One region of the Anaerolentibacter hominis genome, then DNA from elsewhere that is predicted to be linked to it. Evidence: predicted binding sites of a transcription regulator. Region 1 holds the regulator's gene; each other region holds the start of a gene.
What was found. Region 1 encodes NrdR, which represses ribonucleotide reductase genes. Its sites were predicted from a motif close to CACAANATNTTGTG; they were not measured.
Positions count from the first base shown of each region.

Region 2: a site for NrdR is predicted at 3,400-3,413, ahead of nrdD (anaerobic ribonucleoside-triphosphate reductase). Genes of this name have one in related genera too.
Region 3: a site for NrdR is predicted at 2,930-2,943, ahead of ABCW47_RS10795 (ribonucleoside triphosphate reductase). Genes of this name have one in related genera too.

Region 1 covers NZ_JAWDIX010000001.1:1,943,695-1,950,086, reverse strand. Annotated here, with positions in the region: gene ABCW47_RS09070 (FGGY-family carbohydrate kinase) at 1-1,330, shown strand, start outside; gene ABCW47_RS09065 (PRC-barrel domain-containing protein) at 1,372-1,629, shown strand; gene nrdR (transcriptional regulator NrdR) at 1,664-2,113, shown strand; gene ABCW47_RS09055 (YifB family Mg chelatase-like AAA ATPase) at 2,249-3,757, shown strand; gene dprA (DNA-processing protein DprA) at 3,789-4,943, shown strand; partial or broken gene topA (type I DNA topoisomerase) at 5,044-6,392, shown strand, end outside.
Region 2 covers NZ_JAWDIX010000001.1:587,746-594,137, forward strand. Annotated here, with positions in the region: gene ABCW47_RS02570 (SdpI family protein) at 1-189, opposite strand, end outside; gene nrdG (anaerobic ribonucleoside-triphosphate reductase activating protein) at 579-1,148, opposite strand; gene nrdD (anaerobic ribonucleoside-triphosphate reductase) at 1,172-3,298, opposite strand; gene ABCW47_RS02585 (helix-turn-helix transcriptional regulator) at 3,441-3,650, opposite strand; gene ABCW47_RS02590 (DUF6442 family protein) at 3,655-3,975, opposite strand; gene tgt (tRNA guanosine(34) transglycosylase Tgt) at 4,518-5,663, shown strand; gene yajC (preprotein translocase subunit YajC) at 5,754-6,104, shown strand; gene ABCW47_RS02605 (TIGR04086 family membrane protein) at 6,212-6,392, opposite strand, start outside.
Region 3 covers NZ_JAWDIX010000002.1:343,414-349,805, forward strand. Annotated here, with positions in the region: gene ABCW47_RS10780 (hypothetical protein) at 1-333, opposite strand, end outside; gene ABCW47_RS10785 (tetratricopeptide repeat protein) at 640-1,542, shown strand; gene hflX (GTPase HflX) at 1,572-2,828, shown strand; gene ABCW47_RS10795 (ribonucleoside triphosphate reductase) at 3,205-5,613, shown strand; gene thyA (thymidylate synthase) at 5,732-6,392, shown strand, end outside.

The sequences.
Region 1 (6,392 bases):
GAAAGAGGCGGCCAGAGGGACGGAAGATCTGAAGGCGGTTGGTATTGCCTCTATGGGCGAGGCGGCGGTGCTCTTAGACGAGGCGGACCGCCCGCTGAACCGGCCGATTCTCTACTTTGATCCGCGGGGTCAGGAGCAGATCGACCGGCTGATTGCTAAAATCGGGGAGCAGAAGCTCAAGGATATCACCAGGATGAATCCTTCCAAGATCTATACACTGCCCAAGATCATGTGGCTGATGGACCAGGACCCGTCCCTTTCCGGCCGGGCAAAACGGCTGCTTCTGATGCAGGACTATATCGTCTACATGTTAAGCGGCATTGCCCAGATAGACTACACGCTGGCGTCCAGAACCTATGCTTTTGATATGAATACCCTGGACTGGAATGACGAGATTCTGCAGGCGGCAGGCTTAAGCCGCGGCATGATGGGAAAGACGGTTCCCACCGGTACGGCGGCAGGCATGATACGCAGAGAGATTGCACAAGAACTCAATCTGCCCGAGGATGTACTGATTGTAAGCGGAGCCCATGACCAGCCGGCAGCTATGATCGGGACCGGTGTGCTCCGGCCCGGTATGGGTGCGGACAGCACGGGGACAAATGAATGTATCAGCACGTTTTTTGAGGGACGGAAACATCCGGACTATATGGAGCAGAGGGAGCTTGCGGTCGTGCCGTTTCTCTGGCCGGATACCTATATGACATCTATCTTTTGTTTCACCGGCGGCGGTATGCTGAAATGGTACCGGGATAACCTGGCTAAGTATGAGGCAGAGCTGATCCGCAGGGAAGGCGGCAATGTATTTGAACGTCTGGATGAGATGACGGAGGATGGTCCGTCCGGACTTTTGGTGCTTCCTTATTTTCTTGGCAAGGGGTCGCCTGGAATGAATCCGGATGCCAGAGGCGCTATCGTGGGGCTCACGCCCGAGACAAAATCCATTGCTATTTATAAGGCGCTGATGGAGGGCGTTACGTATGAGCTGAGGACCGGCCTGGAGTTCTGGAGAGAAAGAGGGATCGACATTAAGGAACTGCGGGCGACCGGCGGCGGAGCCTTTTCATCGGTGTGGCTGCAGATCAAAGCGGATATCTATGGAATGCCGGTGTCTACGCTGAAGGTTTCTCAGGGAGGAAATCTGGCCTGCGGCATGCTGGCCGCGATTGCCAGAGGCCTTTATAAGAATGTGGAGGAAGCGGAGAAGGTATTTATCCAGGTGGATAAAACCTATTATCCCAGACTTAAGATGCAGAAGCGCTATGATGAATGGTATGAAAAATACAAACTGATCTATCCGGGAATGGAGAAATTGTTCACAGCGTGGTAGGCGTCTGCATAGTATGGGATAAGTACCTTTGGGAGCTGCCTATGCGTCTGTGTGAATTTAAACAGAAAGAAGTTATTAACGAACCAACCTGTAACCGGCTGGGCTATGTCAGCGATATTGAATTTGATGTCCAGACCGGGCAAATTACTCATATTATTGTACCGGGACCCTGTAAAATATGGGGGATTCTGGGAAGGGAAGAGGAATATATTATCGACTACCGCTGTATCTGCAAGGTCGGCGCCGATATTATTCTGGTCAATATAAACGAGGAGAAGGCCTTACATAAGGGTGCTTAAGAGAAGGGGTTATCTTTAAGGAGGAACGAGAACAATGAAATGTCCATTTTGTGGGGAAGAAAATACCAGAGTGATTGATTCCAGACCGTCAGAAGAAAACAGCTCAATCCGCAGAAGGCGTCAGTGCGATAAATGTAACCGGCGTTTTACTACCTATGAAAAAGTGGAGTCGATTCCGCTGGTCGTGGTAAAGAAGGATATGAGCCGGGAACCCTATGACCGTTCCAAGATCGAGGCCGGTATCTTCCGTTCCTGCCATAAACGGCCGATCTCCGTGGATCAGATTAAGGCGCTGGCGGATGAAGTGGAGAATGAGATTTTCAAAACAGAAGCTAAGGAAATTTCCAGCAGTGTGATCGGCGAGATTCTGATGGAGAAGTTAAAAGGGCTGGACCCGGTCGCCTATGTGAGATTTGCGTCTGTGTACCGGGAGTTTAAAGATGTCAATACCTTTATGGAGGAGTTAAAGCAGTTTCTGACATAAAATAAAGGGAGATTGCTGAATAAAGACAGGAAGAGGTAATGGAAATCCGCACAGGATTACTGTTTGCCTCTTCCTTTTTTTCAGGCAGGATGCTAAAATATAGGACATGGGGCGGGAAAACACGGAAAGGAATTTATGTTCAGTGAAGCGCTAAGCGCGGCAGTTATCGGAATTGACGCGGCACTGATCCGTGTGGAAACGGATGTAAGCGACGGACTTCCTGTCTTTGACATGGTGGGGCTTCCGGGTTCTGAGGTGAGGGAAGCCAGAGAACGGGTCCGGGTAGCCATGAAAAACTCCGGTTATCGTTTCCCGGCGAAGCGGATTACCGTCAATCTTTCTCCGGCAGATGTCAGAAAAGAAGGAACTGCCTTCGATCTGGCGATTGCCATTTCTATTTTGACCAGTTTCGGTCAGTTATCCAAATCACAGACAAAAAATATCATGTTTCTGGGTGAACTTGGCCTGGACGGCTCGGTTAAGAGAATACGCGGTATTCTGCCGGCCCTGGAGGACGGGAAAAAGCAGGGAGTCTCTGTGTTTTTTCTGCCGTCAGAGAACGGACCGGAGGCATCTTTAGTTAAGGATGTAAGGATCATAGCGGTCTCATCCCTGAAACAGGCGGTCCTGATCCTGCAGGGGAGGACGAAGGCCGATGATCTGGAAAAAGCTCATTTTTCTGCGGCCGCCGGCATCAGTGCAGATTTCTGTGAGATAGCAGGTCAGCAGAGCGCAAAGAGGGCGGCGGAGGTTGCCGCTGCCGGATTTCATCATTTACTCCTCACCGGACCTCCGGGCTCCGGAAAGACGATGATTGCACGCCGGATGAGAGGGATTCTTCCTCCCTTAAGTGAACCGGAACAGCTATACCTTTCCAGGTTATACAGTGCGGCGGGACTGCTGGATGAGAAGCGTCCGGTTGTGTCTGAGCGGCCCTTTCGGGAAGTGACATTTCCCATTTCGCCCGGTGCGCTGCTGGGCGGAGGAAAGAAGCTGAAACCAGGGGAGGCTGTGCTTGCCAGCCACGGAATCCTCTTTATGGATGAACTTCCGGAATTTGGCAGGGCGGTTCTGGAACTGCTTTTACAGCCGTTGGAGGAACGGAATATCAGGCTTACCGGTCCGCGGGGAGCCTTAAGTTATCCTGCTTTCTTTATGCTGGTTGGGGCAATGAACCCCTGTGACTGCGGCTATTATCCCGATATGTCGAGATGCCGGTGCAATCCATACAGGCTTAATCGATACAGGAGCCGGATTACCCGGGCATTCTGGGACAGGATTGACATTGTATCGGAGACAAAGCAGATGGATTTTAAACAGATTGGTACTGCCAAGGAGGAGAGCTCTTTACAGATCAGGGAGCGGGTGGAGCATGCCTGGGAGATACAAAAAGCACGTTACCGCGGGCTGCCCTTTTCCTGGAACAGCGCTCTGCCGTCTAAGCTGCTGGATGAATTCTGTCCGCTGGGGAGGGAAGAAAACCGGTTGATGAAGCAGCTGTTTGGCAAGGGGCTTTTATCCATCAGAGGATACGATACACTCAGAAGAACAGCCAGGACAATTGCAGATCTGGCAGGGGAAAAACAGATTCACTGCGGCCACCTGACGGAGGCTTATTTTTACAGAAAGAAAGACGAAGGATGATGATACATATTAAAAAGCAGAAAGGCGAAGGATGGAACGGGAAGAATACTGGTTATGGCTTGGGAGTTTAGAGGGTATCGGAAACCGGAAGAGACACAGACTTCTGGAATGGTTTCATACGCCGGAGAGAATTTATATGGCACAGGAAAAGGAACTGCTGCCCGTTCCGGGATTGACGGAACGGGACCGGGCGGTGCTGCTTCGCTCCGGAAGAAATGGAGAAACGGCCAGAATACTGGAAGAAATGGAGAAAAAAGAAATTTCTCTGCTGACGCTGGAGGACGGGAGATATCCGGCCGGTTTGAAGGAAATCTGTGATTGTCCGGTTTGCTTCTATTATAAAGGGAATCTGCCGGAGGATGACAAGCCGTCTTTGGCTGTTGTGGGGGCCAGAAACTGCACCAATTACGGGCGAACGATTGCAGAAGAATTTGCGGAAGAACTGGCCTCCTGTCAGGTTCAGATTATCAGCGGCCTAGCCAGAGGCATTGATGCGGCGGCTCATCGGGGCGCTTTAAATGGGAATGGCTACACATGCGGCGTATTGGGGTGCGGCGCGGATATCTGCTATCCTGCACAAAATCAGGACTTATATCAGGAAATGGAAACGAGGGGAGGAATTATCTCTGAGTTTCCTCCGGGAACGCCGCCCCTTGCCTGTCATTTCCCAATGCGGAACCGGATTATCAGCGGTCTGTGCGATGGGATTTTAATTGTGGAGGCCCGAAGGAAAAGCGGCTCTCTCATCACAGCGGATATGGCGCTGGAACAGGGACGGGATGTGTTTGCAATACCGGGAAGAATAACAGATCTGCTGAGCGAGGGCTGCAATAATCTGATCAAAATGGGGGCTGAACCTGTGGGCAGCCCGGTGGATATCCTAAACAGTCTGACGATGGAAAAATATGGATTTGAAAAGGATTGCAGACTGGGGGAGGAAAGCACAGGACAGATGTTTCTTAGTACAAAGGGTGTAGAGAAGAAAATAATGAAAAATGAATTGATACTTGATTCGAAAGAAGAAATGGTGTATGCTTGTTTAGACTTGTTGCCCAAAAGTGTACAAGATGTTGTGGATGAGACGGGTATGGAGGTATATGATGTGATGCAAAGCCTTCTAAGCCTGGAATTAAAGAATTATATCCGGCAGACTGCCGGAAGTAAATACGTAAAAGAACGTGGATAAATAAATATAAAATTTTGAGGAAATATTAATTATGTTTCCGGTATTGCGTATATAGAACTAATAAGAGGGTTAACGCAGCAGTTAAATAAGGAGAGAATATATGCCAAAATACTTAGTCATTGTGGAGTCGCCTGCCAAGGCGAAGACAATCAAAAAGTTTTTGGGTTCTAATTATGAAGTGGTGGCATCGAACGGTCATGTGAGGGATTTGCCGAAAAGCCAGATGGGTGTTGATTTTGCCAATAATTTTGAACCAAAATATATCACGATAAGAGGAAAGGGAGATCTGCTGGCCAAGCTGAGGAAAGAAGTGAAGAAAGTAGATAAAGTCTATCTCGCAACTGACCCTGACCGGGAAGGAGAGGCTATCTCCTGGCATTTGTACAACACGCTGAACCTGGATGATAAAAAGGCCAGCCGTATTACGTTCAATGAGATCACCAAGACGGCGGTTAAGTCTTCGATCAAACAGGCCAGAAAAATAGATATGAAGCTGGTGGATGCCCAGCAGGCCCGACGTGTGCTGGATCGAATGGTGGGATACACCATCAGCCCGCTTCTGTGGGAAAAAATTAAGAGAGGCTTAAGTGCCGGGCGTGTTCAGTCGGTGGCGCTTAGAATTATCTGTGACCGGGAAGAAGAGATCAACGCATTTTTACCGGAGGAATACTGGATGCTGATTTTCATGTGGACGGGGATAAGAAACCGCTGAGCGCCCATTTTTACGGCAAAGGCGATAAGAAGCTGGATATCCGTTCCAAAGAAGAGATGGATACTGTCTTAAAAGACCTGGATGGAGCGGAGTATCAGATAACGGATACAAAGATCGGGGAGAGGATAAAGCAGCCCCCGATACCTTTTACTACCAGTACGCTGCAGCAGGAGGCGGGCAAGACTCTGAACTTTACTACTCAGAAGACGATGCGCCTGGCCCAGCAGCTCTATGAAGGTATTGATATCAAGGGCAACGGGACGGTTGGTTTGATTACGTATCTGCGTACGGATTCAACCCGTGTCTCCGAGGAAGCAGACGGGGCCGCAAAAGAGTTCATTCTGCAAAACTACGGCAGCGAATTCGTGCAGGGAGGACAGAAGGAAGTCAAGAGCAGGGGCAGGATACAGGATGCCCACGAGGCGATCCGTCCTACCTATGTGGATCATACGCCCGCTGCGATGAAGGATTCCCTCAGCAGAGATCAGTTCCGTCTTTATCAGCTGATCTGGAAACGGTTTGTGGCAAGCCGGATGAAGCCGGCTGTCTATGAGACTACATCCGTCAAGATTGACGGCGGCGGTTACCGTTTCACGGCGGCGGCCTCCAAATTAAAATTTGAAGGTTTCATGAGCGTATATGCCAGAGAAGAGGATAAGGAAAAAACAAATACATTATCCGCATCTGTCACAAAAGGCGCCGTGCTCACCGTGCAGGAGATGGAACCCAAACAGCAT
Region 2 (6,392 bases), 1.4 Mb from region 1:
CCACCAAAGCTTCCCGCTATAATTATGAGCAAAAACCCATGTGTCCATATTTTGCATGGAACGACGCGTTCGATATCCGATTAGACTGTTTATATTTTTCGGAGGATGCTTCCACATAATTCGTCCGCATAATATCATCAACAACGGAATTAATAAATCATAACCAAACATGAACCACCAAAACCACATAAATTCTCCTCCTTACAAATTAGGTTTATACATTAGTATTATACCATACCTATACAATGTCTGATAAAAAAAGCTGCAAACACATGATGTGCCGCAGCGGTCAGTAAACATGCCTCTTTCCGCTTTGGAAATCACCAAAACGGAAAGAGCAGGATTAGAGTATGTATATAAATCCATCTGCTGTTGCAGGCTGGAATTGTTTTTAGTCGGAACCGGCAAAAGATTGTGCGCACGATTGGTTTTCGCCGGCTCCTTTTCTTTTATGGTTACATCATAACCCATAAATGTGAAAATACCTTGTGGAGAGTCTTAAGAAATTGTGAATGATCTTTGAATCTTTCATAAACTGAACAGCAATAACCGTATACCATAAGCTGGGCAGCTTCTTACTAAGAGCGCCTGGGCTCCCACAGAGCCAGACTGCCCTCGCTTAACGACTCCTGAACCAGGATGGTTCTCTGATTGGAGGAGCCTTTAAAAACCAAAGAGGGGCTCTTGAGCTCTTCCACGAAACGCCCATCCACCAGCACATCCAGAAAGGAGAGGAATTCTTTCGTCTCCGGCCATTCCGGCAGCATCCTTCCCAGAATATCGGTTTCAAAATCATATCCGGAAAAGCACCATATAGTTTTGTCCGGATAGACCTCTTTGACCTTGCGCAGCAGGGGCAGCAGCCCGGTCTGGTTGTCGTGTTCAAAAGGTTCGCCGCCAAGCAGGGTCAGGCCGGCCACATAATCCGGTTTCAAATATTGAATAATCCGGTCGATTTCAAGGTCCGTGAAGGGCTGACCGTAATTAAAATCCCAGGCCTCCCGGTTAAAACAGTTCTTGCAGCCGCGGGTGCAGCCGCTGACAAACAGGGATACCCGGATACCCGGCCCATTTGCCACGTCATATTGTTTTATATCAGCGTAATTCAATGATTTGCCCTTTCTGGTTAATAAGGACGAATTCTTCATTCTTCCTTATTCATTCTTCGCTCTTACAGATGCAGTACCCGCTGCTTGATTTCTTTGGTTTTTCCTACGTTCCAGAAGTTCTCTCCCAGATAACCGCAGGTTCTGCGGGTTACATTCATTTTATTATGATCTTTATTACCGCATTGCGGACATTCCCATTCCAGGTCATCGTTGATTTCAATTTCTCCGTCATATCCGCACACGTGGCAGTAATCTGACTTGGTATTAAACTCCGCATACTGGATGTTGTCGTAGATAAATTTGACCACTTCCTCCAGAGCCTCCAAATTATGGCGCATGTTGGGGATCTCCACATAGGAGATAGCACCGCCGGAGGATATTTTCTGGAACTGGCTCTCAAATGTAAATTTGGAAAACGCATCAATTTTCTCTCTGACATCCACATGATAGGAGTTGGTATAGTACCCTTTATCCGTGATATCCGGGATAGAACCAAAGCGCTTTTCGTCGATTCTGGCAAACCGGTAGCAGAGAGATTCTGCAGGCGTACCATACAAACCGAATCCAATTCCTGTTTCCTGTTTCCAGCGATCGGTGGCCTGGCGCATATAGTTCATGACACGAAGCGCAAAGTCTTTTCCTTCCGGCTGGGTATGGCTGACACCCTTCATGAGCTTAGTCAGCTCATAGAGGCCGATGTAACCAAGAGAGATGGTCGAATATCCGTCGTGAAGGAGCTTGTCAATCGGTTCATTCTTTTCCAGTCTGGCAATCGCGCCATACTGCCAGTGGATGGGGCTTACGTTGGAGAGAGTCCCCTCCAGCGCACGGTGGCGGCACATGAGCGCTTCATAGCAGAGCGCCAGCCGTTCGTCCAGCAGCTGCCAGAATACCTCTTCATTTCCTTTTGCGATGATTCCGATCTGGGGAAGATTCAGGCTGACAACCCCCTGATTGAAACGGCCTTCGAATTTGTATTCCCCGTTTTCGTCCTTCCACGGAGAGAGGAAGCTGCGGCAGCCCATACAGCTGAATACATTTCCCTCGTAGTTTTCCCGCATCTTCTTTGCGGAAATATAATCCGGATAGAGCCGTTTGGAGGAACATTTTACTGCCAGCCGTGTAATATAGTCAAATCTGCCGCCCTTCAGGCAGTTGTGTTCGTCCAGCACATAGATCAGCTTTGGGAATGCCGGAGTGACATAGACACCCTGCTCATTTTTGATACCTTCCAGACGCTGACGAAGGATTTCTTCTATTATCATGGCGTTCTCTTCCAGATACTCATCTTCTGCATCCAGATTCAGAAACAGAGTCACAAAAGGCGATTGTCCGTTTGTAGTCATCAGTGTGTTGATCTGGTATTGAATCGTCTGTACACCGGAGCGGAGCTCGTCTCTTACACGGTCTGCCACCAGCTCATTAATTTCTTCTCTGGTCAGCTTATCCCCGAAGATTTCACGGAAATGGGCCAGATGTTTATCCCTGCTGATCCTCAGATATTTGCCCAGATGGCGGACATCCACTGACTGGCCGCCGTACTGGCTGCTGGCTACGGCAGAGATGATCTGAGTCATAACCGTACAGGCCACCTGGAAACTCTTGGGGCTTTCGATTAGCTTGCCGTTCATCACTGTGCCGTGTTCCAGCATATCCTTGATATTGATCAGGCAGCAGTTGAAGATGGGCTGGAGAAAATAGTCTGCATCATGAAAATGCAGAACGCCCTCATCGTGTGCCTTTGATATTTTTTCGGGGAGCAGAATACGCCTGGTCAGGTCTTTGGAAACCTCTCCGGCGATCAGGTCCCGCTGTGTGGAAGCAACTGCGGCATTTTTATTGGAATTTTCCTCCTGCACATCCTTATTGCTGTTTTTGATCAGGCTGAGAATAGACTCGTCGGTGGTGTTGGCGGTCCGCACCATGGCCCGGTTGTAGCGGTAGAGTATGTATTTTTTCGCCAGCACAAACTTCCGGTCTGCCATCAGCTGCTGTTCAATAATATCCTGAATCTGTTCTACCTGCATATGGTCCAGTCCCCGGTGCTCGATACCGGTGACAATTTCTTCGATACGTTCAGCGCTAACCTGTTCTTCCGGCAGCAGCCCGAAGTTGGCTTTCTGAATTGCCAGTATAATTTTATTACGGTCAAACTCTACTTCCCGTCCATCCCGCTTGATTACTTTCATCGTCATTGCTGTCTTTCCTCCCATGGATAATTAGTAGTATGGTTAGATTATAACAGTAATGATTCCTGATGTCTATATAAAGTATAAAAATATTTTTTAAACACTAGATGTAGTGCAAAATATTGCGTTTCGGAGAAGATACCTACTTAAAATAGAAGAGATCTTCAAACTTTTTGTCCAGGGCAATACACAGAATCAGGGCCAATTTTGCTGTTGGATTAAACTGTCCTGTCTCAATAGAACTGATGGTGTTGCGGGATACACCCACCAGTTCGGCCAGGGCGGCCTGGGATAAACCACGTTCTCGTCTGGCATCCTTTAAATGATTGTAGAGTTTTAGTTCTTCATTCACTTTTCTACCTCACCAGCCGGATGATATATAGGGATAGAAAACAAAGTCCAAACATCAGGTAGAGAACCGCCACCATCAACTCGTGTCGGCGGTGCAGAATATGATATTTGGTAAAAAACGTAGTACAAAGAATTCCAAAATAGATCGTCCAGGTACCAAAACTGACACTGCCTGTCAGGCATACTTCCAGAACAGCGATCAGGCAGCAGAGCAGCAGTCCTGCCTTAGTTGCAACTCCGCCTGCCCGGATGATGGCATCTTTTTCAAATATATCCTGATTTTTGTTTTCCTGTCTGGATTTTTCCAGTATTTCTTCTTTATTCATTGCAGCACCTCCTAAGGTTGCCAAGTTTTGTTTGCAAAATCAGTATAGTGCCGACAAGTAAACTTGTCAAGAGGGAGGGGAAAAAGAAGGTTAGACGGCTGAGGCCAAATATGTATTAATAGGCTGTTAAGCCATGCAAGCTCGCGTGCTATGCTTGCTCGCTTTACGGCTGTCGCCGTATACGTCTAACCTCAGAACCGGTCTGGAAAACAAGTTTTCCAGACCGGTTCTGAGGTTTATCCGTGCATGGCTTGCAGCTTGAAACATTAAACTTCTATAAAGTGGGGGTTATTTTTGGCTTTCGTCTTGAAAAAAGGTTTAAATGACGCTATACTTGAAATGTTATCTTATTAGATAGGAAAGTTTTCCAAACTTTCCTATCTAATAAGATAACATCCTATGCGCACTCGCGTAAGAGGAAAAAGTCAGCTAAGCTGACTACGCTCGGCGCGCAAAGTGTGCAAGCCCCTCAAAGATTGAGGGGTTAGGCGTGTTGAGGTGGGCTTGCCCACTTTGTTCCTAATGAGAATTTATGGTAAGGTATGGTACTGAGAATGTTTAAGCTGGTTCATCAGGAAGGCCGGGCAAGGCTGGGCGAATTTCATACGGTGCATGGGGTGATTCATACGCCGGTCTTTATGAATGTAGGGACGGCCGCGGCGATCAAGGGCGCAGTTTCTACTATGGATCTGAAGGAGATCGGAACACAGGTGGAATTGTCCAATACGTATCACCTGCATGTGCGCCCGGGCGATCAGGTGGTGAAGCAGCTGGGCGGTCTTCACAAGTTTATGGTCTGGGACAGGCCGATTCTGACGGATTCCGGCGGGTTTCAGGTGTTTTCCCTGGCGGGCCTGCGCAAAATCAAGGAAGAGGGCGTCTATTTTCAGTCCCACATTGATGGAAGAAAGATTTTTATGGGTCCGGAGGAGAGCATGCAGATTCAGTCGAATCTGGCATCTACCATCGCGATGGCATTTGATGAATGTCCGCCTCATCCGGCTACGAGAGAGTACATGCAGAACTCGGTTGACCGGACATCCCGCTGGCTTGCCAGATGTAAAAAGGAGATGGAGAGGCTGAACAGTCTTCCGGATACGATCAACAGGCAGCAGATGCTCTTCGGAATCAATCAGGGAGGGACGTTTGAGGACATCCGAATCGCCCATGCGCAGCAGATTGCAGAGCTTGATCTGGATGGTTATGCCCTTGGAGGGCTGGCGGTGGGAGAGTCTCACGAGGAGATGTATCACATCCTGGATGTGACGGTGCCCTATCTGCCCGGGAATAAACCACGGTATCTGATGGGAGTCGGGACTCCCGCGAATATTCTGGAAGCAGTGGAGCGAGGCGTGGATTTCTTTGATTGTGTCTATCCGGCCAGAAACGGCAGACACGGTCATGCCTATACGAATCATGGAAAGATGAATTTGCTGAACCTTCAGTATGAACTGGATGACAGGCCGTTGGAAGAAGGCTGCCAGTGTCCGGTGTGCCGTCATTACAGCAGGGCCTATATCCGCCATCTGCTCAAGGCAAAGGAAATGCTGGGACTGCGGCTGCTGGTAACGCACAATCTTTACTTTTATAATAAGATGATGGAAGAAATCAGGGAGGCCATCCGGACAGACCGGTTTGCTGAGTATAAAAAGCAGAAGCTGGAGAATATGGCCCAGGGAGATCACTGACCGATAGCATCGATGGACAAGGGATTGTACACCGATGCTACTAATCGGAGTTGATAAATTAGATTGATATTATTTAGGAGGAGACAACAAATGAATTATTTACCTTTTCTTACCCAGGGAAGCGGAGCATCCAGTATTTTATTTACGTTGGGGTATATTGTATTTATCTGTGCCCTGTTCTGGTTTATTGCGATCCGTCCGCAGAAGAAACAGCAGAAGCAGCATGACGCGATGTTAACTACTCTGGCAATTGGCGACAGTGTGCTTACATCCAGCGGTTTTTATGGTGTTGTGATTGATGTGATGGAGGATGTTGTCATTGTGGAGTTCGGCAATAATAAGAACTGTCGTATCCCGATGCAGAGAGCCGCTATCATGGAGATCGAAAAACCAAATGGTGCAGGTACGACCACGGATTCCAAAGAGGATAAAAAGAAATAAATAACGAATGAAAAAATGAACCATTTAACATGGTTCATTTTTGCTTTCCGGAGGGAAATCTGTTATGGTAAGGAAGAGGATTCCTTTTGGAATGAGACGTATACCCGCTATTTTGCGGCCATGCCGCCCATCATACCGCCCAGAGCGGAGAGGAGGGCTGCCAGAAACGGGTTTGTGGTTCCTGCAAATGCCTGGCCTTTTAATAAGAAGGAGAGCAGCATCAGGAAGGCAAAGTAAATGACTCCTGTCAGAAGACCCCACAAGAATTTACGGTTCTGTGACTTGTTG
Region 3 (6,392 bases), on a different contig from region 1:
GGATACAGTATCAGGCGGTTGATCCGAAATGTCGCAGGAATAAAGAATCGAACCGTCCTCCCTGCAGCGCAGCAGACGGATTCCATCGGTGCCTGAGACAAAACAAAAGGCAAAGCCGCCGTTTTTGCAGGGAGTGATTGCTTCAACTGTACCATAGAAGGAAAATGCATACTCCTGTTCCCACTGTATTTCTCCATCGGGATTATAGAAGGAAAAATTAGCTGTTTTGACACCATTCTGCTGAGTCGACGGATCAGAGTCCAGACGGGAAGATTCTACGAGCCAGCCGTTTTCTAAACGGACTCCAAAGATGGGGATGCCAGACGTAAGCAAAGAATCTGCAGGAAGGTCAGCTTATTTAGTGCATCCGCTTTGAGCTTTGACATTTTACCTCCCTGATAGTGGGATTCCTCTATTGGGCATGCCGGACAGCACCATTCGGGGATGCCCTTTACCATTATCCTAATGGCTGCCGGGCACCTTGTCAAATAGGACAGGATAGGCTGGACTAAAACATGCCTGCCGGCGGTAAATGTGATTTCTTAGTTCTTGTCCGTCTGAACGGATCGTGCTATACTGGAACAACACAGCGTGAGTATAGACCTGACAGGCAACTGAGACAGAAAGAGGAACAGGAAAATGAGAAAAGAGAGCAATCACAAGAAAAGAATACTGGGAGTTTTTCTCCTTGTTTTTTGTATAGGAATTCTGACCGGATGCGGCATGAAGAAGAATCAGGAGCATTTTGATCTGGGCGTGGCCGCCCTGCAGGCAGGAGAGGAAGAAACCGCCATTCAGGAATTTGAGAAGGCTGTCTCCGAGAAGGGCGGAAAGAAAGGTAGAGAACTGAATAAAAATTCACTCCGGTATCTGGGTATACTCTCCTATAAGAAAGGAAATATGGAGGAGGCCGCGTCCTATCTGGAGCGTGCGCTGGCGATCACCGGCTCAGATGATCTGAATCTGGACATCTGTTACTATCTGGGCGAGATTTATGAGGAGCAGGAAAAATTTAATATCGCCGTGGAAATGTATTCCCGTGTGACAGAACTGGAGAAGGATAAGGCAAAATTAGACGATGTGACCTGCAGAAAGCTTTATCTGCAGATTATTACCGGAGATGTAACCCGGGATGAAGCCTATCAGATGCTGGAGGCAAAAGCCCAGGATGGAGTGGCCGGGGCCCATTATTATCTTGGCTGTATCCTCCAGGCGGAGGAAGCCTATGAGGACGCGATTGAGCAGTTTGAGGAATATCTGGCGAATGCCGGAAACCGGTCTGCCCTGGCTTATAATAAGATGGCATTGTGCTATCAGGCTCTGGAAAAACCAGAGGAAGCCTATGAGGCAGTGAAGACGGGTCTTTCGCAGGGGGATGAGACGCAGACCCAGAGCCTGCTCTGGAATGAAGTGGCATTGCTGGAAGATATGGCCCGGTTTGACGAGGCAAAGGCGGCTGCGGAGGAATATTTGAAACGGTATCCGGATGATGAAAAGATGAAGCGGGAATATGAATTTCTCTCCAGCCGTTCCGGAAGCTAGGGTAAACATTTGTTTAACGGAGGACATAAATGGATTATTTTGATAATGAAGAACTGAAAGAGCAGGTGATCCTGGTGGGCGTATCACTGGGGGAACAGGGCATCGAAGATACGTCTGCGGAGGAATCCCTGGACGAACTGGAAGAATTGGTACAGACGGCGGGAGCGGTGACGGTTGGCCGTCTGCTGCAGAACCGGGAGAGGGTCCACCCCGGCACCTATATCGGCAAGGGAAAGATAGATGAGGTGAGAGAACTGCTCCTGGAGCGGAATGCGACCGGAGTGATCTGTGATGACGAACTGACTCCCGCCCAGATGCGCAACCTGGAAGATGCGCTGGATGTGAAGGTAATGGACCGGACCATGGTGATTCTGGATATCTTTGCACAGAGGGCGACCACGAAAGAGGGAAAGATTCAGGTGGAGCTGGCGCAGCTGCGCTACCGTGCCACGAGACTCGTGGGTATGCGCAATTCCCTGTCCCGTCTCGGCGGCGGTATCGGGACCAGAGGGCCGGGTGAGAAGAAACTGGAGATGGACCGGCGTCTGATCCGGGAGCGTATTTCCAGGCTGAAACAGGAGCTGGAAGATGTGAAATCCAGCAGGGAAACTGCCAGAAAGCAGAGAAGTGCCAATCCCACGCCGGTGATTGCCCTGGTGGGCTATACCAATACGGGCAAATCGACCCTTCTCAACAAGCTCACCGGAGCGGGTGTGCTGGAGGAAGATAAATTGTTTGCCACGCTGGACCCGACCACACGGAGTTTAAAGCTTGCCAGCGGGCAGGAAATCCTGCTGACCGATACGGTAGGATTTATAAGAAAGCTGCCCCATCATCTGGTGGAGGCATTCCGGAGTACGCTGGAAGAGGCCAAATACGCGGATATTATTCTTCATGTGGTGGACAGTGCAAATCCTATGGCCTATATCCAGATGCATACGGTGTACGAGACATTAAAGCTTCTGAATATCCAGGATAAAACGATCATCACCGTATTCAATAAACAGGATCTGCTGGAGTCCCCCCAGATTATCCGGGATCTGAAGGCGGATAAAACCGTGAAAATATCCGCCAGGACCGGTGAGGGCCTGGATCAGCTGCTGGCTGTAATCGAGGAGACCCTCCAGGAGCAGAAAATACTGATTGAGCATGTCTTTTCCTATCAGGAGGCCGGAAAGCTGGCGCCGATCCGGAAGTTTGGACAGATTCTGGAGGAAGAATACCGAGAAGATGGAATTTTTGTGAAGGCATATGTGCCGTCGGAAATCTGGAAGAAAAATAATTAGGGGCAGATTTTGATAAGAGATTCCAGAGCTTACCAAGGAAAAAGTCTGGAAAAATGCGGTGTAAAGCGATATTTCATTGGAAAAAACTGGGAAATTAAAAACACCATATGTAGTGTGATGATAAAAAATATTGCACACATATGGTGTTTGTCGGTTGACAAACCAACGGCATATGCTACAATAATATTTGGAAGCCCATTTAGGGCAGAGAATTCCGCAGCCGGAATTCTTTTTTCACCTATATACATATGAATGATTACGTTTGTAAAAGGAAGAACAATGGAAAAAAGCATTCTGGAAACGAGGGGCGGTACAGCCTTTCCGGGGTGCCGGTGAGCAGGGCAGCACAAGAGTCAGAGAGGAGCATAAGGACAAGATGATTAGAGTTTTAAAGAGGGACGGAGACCTGGCCGATTTTAACATTGAGAAAATCGCAGCGGCAATCGAGAAGGCATTCAATGCCACGAACAAATTGTACAACCACGATATCCTGGATCTTCTGGCGCTGAGAACTACAGCGGATTTCCAGACCAAGGTAAAAGATGAGGTAATCCAGGTGGAAGATATTCAGGACAGCGTAGAGCATGTTCTGGAGCAGAGCGGCTACACGGACGTTGCCAAGGCTTATATTTTGTACCGGAAAAACCGGGAAAAAATGAGAAATATGAAGTCCACGATTCTGGACTATAAAGATATTGTGAACAGCTATGTAAAAGAGGAAGACTGGCGTGTGAAGGAGAATTCTACTGTAACGTATTCGGTAGGCGGACTGATCCTCCATAATTCCGGATCAATTACGGCTAATTATTGGCTGTCCGAGATTTATGACGATGAGATTGCCAGTGCCCATCGGAATGCGGATATCCATATTCATGATTTATCTATGCTGACCGGCTACTGTGCGGGCTGGTCCTTAAAACAGCTGATTCAGGAAGGTCTTGGCGGAATTCCGGGCAAGATCACTTCCTCACCGGCCAACCACCTGTCCACGCTCTGTAATCAGATGGTAAATTTCCTGGGGATCATGCAGAATGAATGGGCAGGAGCGCAGGCGTTCTCCTCATTCGATACCTATCTGGCTCCTTTTGTTAAAATAGATAACTTATCCTATCATGAAGTAAAGCAGTGTATCCAGTCATTTGTCTATGGAGTGAATACGCCGAGCCGCTGGGGAACCCAGGCTCCGTTTTCCAATATTACCCTGGACTGGACCGTGCCGGAGGATCTGGCCGAGATGCCTTGCATCATCGGCGGCAAAGAGGTGGATTTCAAATACAAAGACTGTAAAGCCGAGATGGATATGGTCAACAAGGCGTTCATCGAGATTATGGTGGAGGGCGATGCCAACGGCCGCGGCTTCCAGTATCCGATTCCGACCTACTCTATCACCAAGGACTTTGACTGGTCCGATACGGAAAACAACCGCCTGCTTTTTGAAATGACCGCAAAATACGGAACTCCGTATTTTTCCAACTACATAAACAGTGATATGGAGCCAAGTGATGTCCGTTCCATGTGCTGCCGTCTCCGTCTGGACCTTCGGGAACTGCGGAAGAAAACCGGCGGTTTCTTCGGATCAGGCGAGTCTACCGGTTCCGTGGGCGTGGTGACGATCAATATGCCGCGTATCGCCTATACCTCCAGGGATGAGGAGAGCTTCTTCAAACAGCTGGATAGGATGATGGATATTTCCGCCCGGTCCCTGAAAGTGAAGAGGGAAGTTATCACAAAGCTGTTAAATGAAGGCCTGTATCCTTATACCAAGCGGTATCTGGGCACCTTTGAAAATCATTTCTCCACCATCGGTCTGGTGGGTATGAACGAAGTCGGCTTAAATGCTGCGTGGCTCGGGAAGGATATGACACATAAAGAGACACAGGAATTCAGCAAGAAGGTATTAAACCATATGAGGGAGCGTCTCTCCGACTATCAGGAGAGGTACGGCGATCTCTACAATCTGGAGGCAACTCCTGCGGAGTCAACCAGTTATCGTCTGGCTAAACATGACCGGGCAAAATATCCGGATATCCTCACCGCAGGCGAGGAGGGAGATACCCCGTACTACACCAACAGTTCTCATCTGCCGGTAGGCTACACAGAGGATATCTTCGAGGCCCTGGATATTCAGGACGGACTGCAGACCCTTTATACTTCGGGAACTGTATTCCATGCATTCCTGGGCGAAAAGCTGCCGGATTGGAAAGCAGCGGCCAAGTTAGTCAGAACAATTGCAGAAAATTATACGCTGCCTTACTATACGCTGTCTCCTGTTTATTCTATCTGCAAGACACACGGTTATCTGGCGGGTGAACATTTCAGCTGTCCGGAATGCGGGGGCAAGGCAGAAGTCTACAGCCGTATTACCGGTTACTACAGACCGGTTCAGAACTGGAATGAGGGTAAATCACAGGAATATAAGAACCGCAGATCTTATGTGATTGCAAAGTCCAGACAGATGCCGGCGGGAGAAGTGGCAATGGCGCCGGAAGATGGTGAGGCTCTTTCCGAAGCGGCGGCGGAGCAGGAAGCAAGCGCAGGCGTGGGTCTGGAGGACGGCCTATATCTGTTCACAACCCAGACATGTCCGAACTGCCGGATTGCCAAGGCGCTGATGAAGGAAATGGATTACCGTCTCGTTGACGCGGAGCAGAATGCGGAGCTTTCTGTTGCACTGGATATCATGCAGGCGCCGACTCTGGTGGAGGTAACCGGAGGGGCTATGAATAAATATCCCAATGTTTCCAGCATCAAGAAATTTGTAGACGCTCAGAAATCCTATGTTTAATAAGACTAAATCCAGATAGAAGCAAAACATATGAGACAGAAGCCGGATTCCGGCTTCTGTCTCTGTCAAATACAAAAGGAAAGGAAAAGACGGCAGCCTGTTGCCGTCAGTGACAAGATTGAGCTTAGCAGACGACATCTTTATCCGCATGTGTGAAGATATTTTAGAGAACGGAACCAGCACAGAAGGGGAAAAAGTCCGGCCCAGGTGGGAGGACGGTTCCTTTGCCTATACCATCAAGAGGTTCGGGGTGGTAAACAGGTATGACCTGTCCAGAGAATTTCCGGCCATAACACTCAGACGGACTGGAATTAAGAGCTGTATTGATGAGCTGCTGTGGATCTGGCAGAAAAAATCCAATAATATACACGATTTGAACAGCCATATATGGGACAGCTGGGCGGACGAGGACGGTTCCATCGGGAAGGCCTACGGTTATCAGATGGGGGTGAAACATCAGTATAAAGAGGGAGAGATGGATCAGATCGACCGGGTGATCTATGATCTGAAAAACAATCCCTACAGCCGTCGGATTATGACGAATCTCTATGTGCACCAGGATTTACATGAAATGAACCTCTATCCCTGTGCCTACAGCATGACTTTTAATGTGACGAAAAAGCCGGGCCGGGATAAGCTGACGCTGAATGCAATTTTAAATCAGAGAAGCCAGGATGTGCTGGCGGCAAATAACTGGAATGTGTGCCAGTACGCGGTCCTGGTTCATATGCTTGCCCAGGTTTGCGGCTTTGAAGCAGGAGAACTGGTCCATGTCATTG